DNA from 2 places in the Cronobacter dublinensis subsp. dublinensis LMG 23823 genome. Region 2 is predicted to be linked to the other one. Evidence: predicted binding sites of a transcription regulator. Region 2 holds the regulator's gene; the other holds the start of a gene.
What was found. Region 2 encodes Fur, which represses iron uptake genes when iron is present. Its sites were predicted from a motif close to ATAATAATGAGAACNACTATCAA; they were not measured.

Region 1 (3,784 bases), 1.7 Mb from region 2:
TCATCAACGCCGATAACGGCGTGGCCGATACCAAAGCGGCGCTTGACGGCGCGCGCTATATCCTGATGGAGCGCTTTGCAGAAGACGCCGCGCTGCTCGCCAAAGTGCGTGACTACCTGTGGAAGAACGCGCATCTGGTTTCGACCGTGGTGGCGGGCAAAGAGGATGAAGGCGCCAAATTCCGCGACTATTTCGCCCATCATGAACCTATTTCTACGGTGCCGTCGCACCGCGCGCTGGCGATGTTCCGCGGGCGCAACGAGGGCGTATTGCAGCTGGCGCTCAACGCCGACCCGCAGTTCGATGAGCCGCCGCGCGAAAGCTACTGCGAGCAGATTATTACCGACCACTTAGGCCTGCGCCTGAACAACGCGCCTGCCGACAGCTGGCGTAAGGGCGTGGTGAGCTGGACCTGGCGCATCAAAGTGCTGATGCATCTGGAAACCGAGCTGATGAGCACGCTGCGCGAGCGTGCCGAAGACGAGGCGATCAACGTGTTCGCCCGTAACCTGCACGACCTGCTGATGGCGGCGCCGGCAGGTCTGCGCGCGACGATGGGCCTCGACCCGGGCCTGCGTACCGGCGTAAAAGTGGCGGTGGTGGACGCCACCGGCAAGCTGGTCGCGACCGACACCGTTTATCCGCACACCGGTCAGGCCGCGAAGGCGGCGGTCGTGATTGCGGCGCTCTGCGAAAAACATAACGTCGAGCTGGTGGCTATCGGCAACGGCACGGCGTCGCGCGAAACCGAGCGTTTTTTCCTCGACGTGCAGAAGCAGTTCCCGAAAGTGACCGCGCAGAAAGTGATTGTCAGCGAGGCGGGTGCGTCGGTGTATTCGGCCTCCGAGCTGGCGGCGCAGGAGTTCCCGGATCTCGATGTCTCGCTGCGCGGCGCAGTCTCCATCGCGCGTCGTCTGCAGGATCCGCTGGCGGAGCTGGTGAAAATCGACCCGAAATCCATCGGCGTGGGCCAGTATCAGCATGACGTCAGCCAGTCGCAGCTGGCGCGCAAGCTGGACGCGGTAGTCGAAGACTGCGTGAACGCCGTCGGCGTTGACCTGAACACGGCCTCCGTGCCGCTGCTGACCCGCGTGGCGGGCCTGACGCGCATGATGGCGCAGAATATCGTCTCCTGGCGCGACGAGAACGGCCAGTTCCGCAACCGTCAGCAGTTGCTGAAAGTGAGCCGTCTGGGGCCGAAGGCGTTTGAGCAGTGCGCCGGGTTCCTGCGCATCAACCACGGCGACAACCCGCTTGACGCCTCGACCGTTCACCCGGAAGCGTACCCGGTGGTGGAGCGCATTCTCGCCGCCACCGAGCAGTCGCTGCGCGACCTGATGGGCAACAGCAGGGCGCTGCGCAACGTGAAAGCGGTGGATTTCACCGACGAGCGTTTCGGCGTGCCGACCGTCACCGACATCATTAAAGAGCTGGAGAAACCGGGCCGCGACCCGCGTCCGGAGTTTAAAACCGCCCAGTTCGCCGAAGGCGTGGAAACCATGAACGACCTCCAGCCGGGCATGGTGCTGGAAGGCGCGGTCACCAACGTCACCAATTTCGGCGCGTTTGTGGATATCGGCGTACATCAGGATGGGCTGGTGCATATCTCTTCGCTTTCCGACAAATTCGTCGAGGATCCGCACACCGTGGTGAAAGCGGGCGATATCGTGAAGGTGAAAGTGCTGGAAGTGGATTTGCAGCGTAAGCGTATCGCGCTGACTATGCGTCTTGACGAACAGCCGGGCGAAGGTAACGCGCGGCGCGGCGGCGGTAATAACCGCGAGCAAAACAGCCGCCCTGCACCGAACCGCAAGCCGCAGCGCGAGAGCGTCAGCAGCGGCAATAGCGCGATGAGCGACGCGCTCGCTGCCGCGCTCGGTAAAAAGCGTTAAGCCACCGCGACATGACAAAGGCCGGGAAACCGGCCTTTTTAATTGGTTTTCGGGTAATGCCAGTGGCGGGTGCGCTTACCCGCCCTACGTTTTGGCAGACGTTTTTGATTCTGTAGGGTGGGTAAGCGCAGCACACCCGCCATTTATTCCTTACCCAAACCACCACTTATTTAAAAATCGACATTCAGAAATAAAATCAAATATGAACGCGGTTACATTTTTCATTTAAATAACAATACGTCTAAATAAATAACACGCGGCGCTTCAGGCAAAGCGAAAAAAGAACCGCAATTAACTCTAACCAAATGAATATTAAATAATAAATTTATTTAAAAATCCGTGCCGCCGGGCGAGGCCTCTACTTTTTTTGCGCCAGAACAAATAAACATCAGATATTGCCGCTGCGCCGCAATATTGCGTTGCAGATAAAAACCATTCTCATTACCATCTTAATCAGATAAACGATCCCTTCCCGCGCAATAATCGGCTTTCGGCCGTTGCAGAGCCACGACCCGCCGCCGCTGAGCGCATCCGGAATAAGCAGGTTTTATGCAATTCACGCCTAATAGCAGCTGGAAAATTACCGGTTTCGCCCGCGACATCAGCCCGGCGTACCGCCAGAAATTATTGTCGCTCGGCATGCTGCCGGGCTCGTCGTTTGAGGTAAAACGCGTCGCGCCATTGGGCGACCCGATTCATATCGAAACCCGACGCGTAAGCCTGGTGCTTCGCAAAAAAGATCTGGCGCTGTTGCAGGTTGAAGCGGCCCGCTGACCTCTCCCGTTGTTGAGTGTATGCACATGAAAAAATTAACCATCGGCTTAATTGGCAATCCGAACTCCGGTAAAACCACGCTGTTTAATCAGCTTACCGGCGCACGTCAGCGCGTGGGTAACTGGGCGGGCGTAACGGTGGAGCGCAAAGAGGGGAGCTTCGCGACGACCAATCATCAGGTCACGCTGGTCGACCTGCCCGGCACCTATTCCCTGACGACCATCTCCTCCCAGACGTCGCTGGACGAGCAGATAGCCTGCCATTACATTCTCGGCGGCGAAGCTGACCTGCTGATAAACGTGGTCGACGCCTCCAACCTTGAGCGCAACCTCTATCTGACGCTGCAACTGCTGGAGCTCGGCATCCCGTGCGTGGTGGCGCTGAACATGCTGGATATCGCCGAAAAGCAACATATCCGTATTGATATCGACGCGCTGGCGAGCCGGCTCGGCTGTCCGGTGGTGCCGCTGGTCTCCACGCGCGCGCGCGGTATCGACAGCCTGAAAATCGCAATTGACCGTCATCAGCAGAATCAGGCTATCGAGCACGTGCACTACCCGGCGGCGCTGACGGCGGCGGCGGACGCGCTGGCGGCCAGGATGCCGCCGACGCTCTCTTTGCAGCAGCGCCGCTGGCTCGGCCTGCAAATGCTGGAAGGCGATATCTACAGCCGCAGCGTGGCGGGCGCCGCTACCGTCCATTTGCCGCAGACGCTGGCGGCACTTGAAACTGAGCTTGATGACCCGGCGCTGCATATCGTCGATGCCCGCTATCAGAGCATCGCGACGATTTGCGACGCGGTGAGCAACAGCCTCACCGCCGAGCCGCACCGTCTGACGGCCGCCATCGACAAAATCATCCTCAACCGCTTCCTTGGCCTGCCGGTGTTTCTGGGCGTGATGTACCTGATGTTCCTGCTCGCCATTAACATCGGCGGCGCGTTGCAGCCGATTTTCGACGCGGGCTCGGTGGCGATTTTCATTCACGGGCTACAGTGGGTCGGCGCTACGCTGCACTTCCCCGCCTGGCTGACGCTGTTTCTCGCCCAGGGGATCGGCGGCGGCATCAATACCGTGCTGCCGCTGGTGCCGCAGATCGGCATGATGTATCTGTTCCTG
Region 2 (3,784 bases):
TATCGCGGGGGCCGGTCACTGGGTTCATGCCGAAAAACCGCAGGCGGTGGTACGCGCTATCCGTCGTTTCCTGGAAACTGATTAAAAACAGACCGACCGGCGCCGTCGCGCGCCGGATGCGTTGGCGCGCTTCGCTGCCTCATGTATGATGGCGCGCTGAAATACCGTCGGGACCGCCCCGACAGCCTGTTTCCCCTGTCTATACTCATACCATGGCAAAAGAACAAACGGACCGCACAACGCTCGATCTCTTCGCGGATGAACGCCGTCCGGGCAGACCGAAAACCAATCCGCTGTCGCGAGATGAACAGCTGCGCATCAATAAGCGCAACCAGCTTAAGCGCGACAAAGTTCGCGGGCTTAAGCGCGTGGAGCTGAAGCTGAACGCCGACGCCGTGGACGCGCTGAATCATCTGGCGCAGGCGCGTAATATCAGCCGCAGCGAGCTGATTGAAGCCATGCTCCTCGCTCAGCTGCAGGCCTTGCAGGAGTAAGGTCTGGTCTGAATTTTACCCAAAAGGACGGGGCAATGTAGCAGAGAGTGCACCCGGCGCCTGATACCGTTTCCGCACCTTCGCCTGTTCTGCTATGATTGCCCTATCTGTGGGCGTTATGCCAGCACCATCACATTTAGATTCAAGAGGTTATTCTTCTTATGGCAATCGTAGGCATCTTTTTCGGCAGCGACACCGGCAACACCGAAAATATCGCAAAAATTATCCAGAAACAGCTCGGGAAAGACGTTGCTGAAGTGCATGACATTGCTAAAAGCAGCAAAGAGGATCTGGAAGCGTTCGATATTCTTCTGCTTGGCATCCCGACCTGGTACTACGGTGAAGCGCAGTGCGACTGGGACGACTTTTTCCCGACGCTGGAAGAAATTGACTTCAACGGTAAGCTGGTTGCGCTGTTCGGCTGCGGCGACCAGGAAGATTACGCGGAATACTTCTGCGACGCGCTGGGCACCATTCGCGATATTATCGAGCCGCGCGGCGCGACTATCGTTGGCCACTGGCCGACCGAAGGTTATCACTTCGAAGCGTCCAAAGGTCTGGCGGATGACGATCACTTCGTCGGCCTCGCGATTGACGAAGATCGCCAGCCGGAGCTCACCGCAGAACGCGTTGAGAAGTGGGTGAAGCAGGTTTCTGAAGAGCTGCACCTGCAGGAAATCATCAACGCCTGATGATAAACGGCGCGGGCGGCCGTCCGCGCCGGTTGATAGATAAAAGCAATGAAAATAATTGCTACAAATTTTTAACTTTCCCTCACTACGCTGTACAATGGCTTCCTTAATTATCAGGCCTTCACGTTAAAAACGCTGGCGGGTCCACGATTTTTAAGCTCTTTTTTGCCGGGTGCTTGCGGTTTTCATTTAGGCATGTCAGTTCTATAATGAGACGCATTCATCTTCGGCGTATCCGATGTATCGCTCCCTTTCGGGACGAGTCGTTAAGCAACAGGACAGATTCCGCATGACTGACAACAATACCGCATTAAAGAAGGCCGGCCTGAAAGTCACGCTTCCTCGATTAAAAATCCTCGAAGTGCTGCAGGAACCGGTCAATCATCATGTCAGTGCGGAAGACCTTTATAAGCGTCTGATTGACATGGGTGAAGAGATTGGCCTTGCCACGGTCTATCGCGTACTGAACCAGTTCGACGATGCCGGCATTGTCACCCGTCACAACTTCGAAGGCGGTAAATCCGTTTTCGAGCTGACGCAACAGCATCATCACGATCACCTGATCTGCCTCGATTGCGGCAAAGTGATCGAATTCAGCGATGAATCTATTGAAGCTCGTCAGCGTGAAATCGCGACGCGTCACGGCATCCGCCTGACTAACCACAGCCTCTATCTGTACGGTCACTGTGCCGATGGCGACTGCCGCGAAAACGAACACGCGCACGAGGTCGGCGAGAAATAACGCTCGTCATACCGCCTGCTCCAAAGCCGACCTGTGTCGGCTTTTTTATTGTCTGAAAACCAGAGACTGAAAATACAGCTGTACTATTTTAGATAAAAAACACTGCGCTGCGTATTTTAATACAGCGTACAATGCTTAATTAAACCATATCTATTTTATTAAATTGAAATTCAGAAAAGATAAATGTCTTTACCGGTCAATCAGTTAGGCAACGAATTATCACGATTGTTCATTTCCTCTTCCCTGCCCCTTATTGCAGCAATAAAAAAGCATCCATTAAGATACAGCAACGACATAATTTTATTTTAAACAAGGTAACCAATATGGTATTACCCTCCAAACCCCTTGCTGAGATTTATCGCATTGCTGATATTTTCAATAGTTACGGTAACTGGTCTCGTGCGGAGAAAAATACGCTGATCCCGCTGCGGGACGGGGAAATCTGTATCATACGCGGCGGTCAGTTCTCGCTGATGCGCCAGAGCGACCGGCTGCTGCTGGAAAAAAGCAGCGCCCCGTCGGTACTGGGCCTGGCCAGAAATTTAGGTAAATCCCAATTCGCAAAATTACAGGCGGATTCAGAATGTCATTATCAGTTAATTCCTTTTGATTATTTCATGCAGGAAATTGAAAAAAATCACTGCCAGTTACATCTCCTGGTTTTGTCCTCATGGATAATTAATATGCTTTGCTATCGCGAAGAGATTATGCTCGGCAGAAACAGCTTTAGTATGATTAAAGCCAATATCGAATGTCTGGCCGCGATGGATGAGTTTATGCGTAACCGGATTAACGTCGCAGATTATATTGTTAAAAAAACCAATCTTTCCCGCAGTATGGTAATGAAAACCCTTTCTCAGTTGCGCAGCGCGAAACATATTGAAATCAGTAAAGGTAAGCTGCTAGCCGTGCATTCCCTGCCTGACGCGCCGTAATACGCCGCCCCGATAAACCTAAAAGCCAGCCCGGAGGCTGGCTTTTTTATTATGCCGTTACGGCTGCAGGTGCTCCGTCCGGCTGTAACGTTTGCCGTCGTGGCTGACGCTGCGCACCTGCACGTCGCCCGTGACGCCCGGCGGTTGCGCGGCGTCATAGCGCTGCCAGCGCGCGCCGCCATCGGTGGAATACTCTACCGTCACGCCAGGCAGGCTGGTGTTCATCTGCAATACGCCTGCGTTAATGCGCGCGCCGGGCACCGGCAGACGGAACTGCACGCCTGCTTTTTCAAGCTTCGGCAATTCGCGGCTGCCGAGCAGATTCGCAAAGCGCGTCCAGTCTCGTTGCAGCGCTTTCACGTCAACCTGATGCGTTTCACCGCCTTTATACTCGCGGCCCGCCTGATAATCCTGTTCCCAGGCGGCGCGGTGCCAGGCGCGCTCCGCAACGGCCAGCAGACGTGGGTACATCATGTACTCCATCTGTTTATCGGTGCGCACCACTTCGCTCCAGAGCTGCGCCGAGAGGCCATACGCGCCCGGCCAGGGCTTGTCGGATTTGGCGCTGAACGTGTTGCCGTCGCGATCGACCGATGTCTCGGCGTTCTGCGGCAGGTTATCCGGCGCGAAGCTGAAAATCTTCCGCTCATCGCTGAAACGCGTGCCCCAGTAGTAGCCGCTCTCCGCCGGATTCACTTCGTTCGGGAAATCCAGGTAGACATAATCCGGGTTAGAAACCACCACACGGAAACCTTTATTCGCCCAGTCGTTGACGCTGTCAAAACCGCCCCAGTAAAGGGTGTCCCAGAAGTTCACGTTAACGTGCGAGGTCGCAAAGGCGCCGGCGTCTTTCGCATCCTTGAGGCCATCCTGCCAGGCCTGCATGGTGTCGATGCCGTGCGCTTTCACAAGCTTGCTGAC

Region 1: the regulator Fur is predicted to act here: its motif matches at 2,318-2,340, upstream of feoA (ferrous iron transporter A).

The regions. Positions count from the first base shown of each region.
Region 1 covers NZ_CP012266.1:4,124,045-4,127,828, forward strand. The annotation lists gene AFK67_RS19160 (Tex family protein) at 1-1,892, shown strand, start outside; gene feoA (ferrous iron transporter A) at 2,442-2,666, shown strand; gene feoB (Fe(2+) transporter permease subunit FeoB) at 2,693-3,784, shown strand, end outside.
Region 2 covers NZ_CP012266.1:1,350,243-1,354,026, reverse strand. The annotation lists gene ybfF (esterase) at 1-85, shown strand, start outside; gene ybfE (LexA regulated protein) at 213-494, shown strand; gene fldA (flavodoxin FldA) at 656-1,186, shown strand; gene fur (ferric iron uptake transcriptional regulator) at 1,476-1,928, shown strand; gene AFK67_RS06180 (helix-turn-helix domain-containing protein) at 2,252-2,863, shown strand; gene AFK67_RS06175 (beta-N-acetylhexosaminidase) at 2,921-3,784, opposite strand, start outside.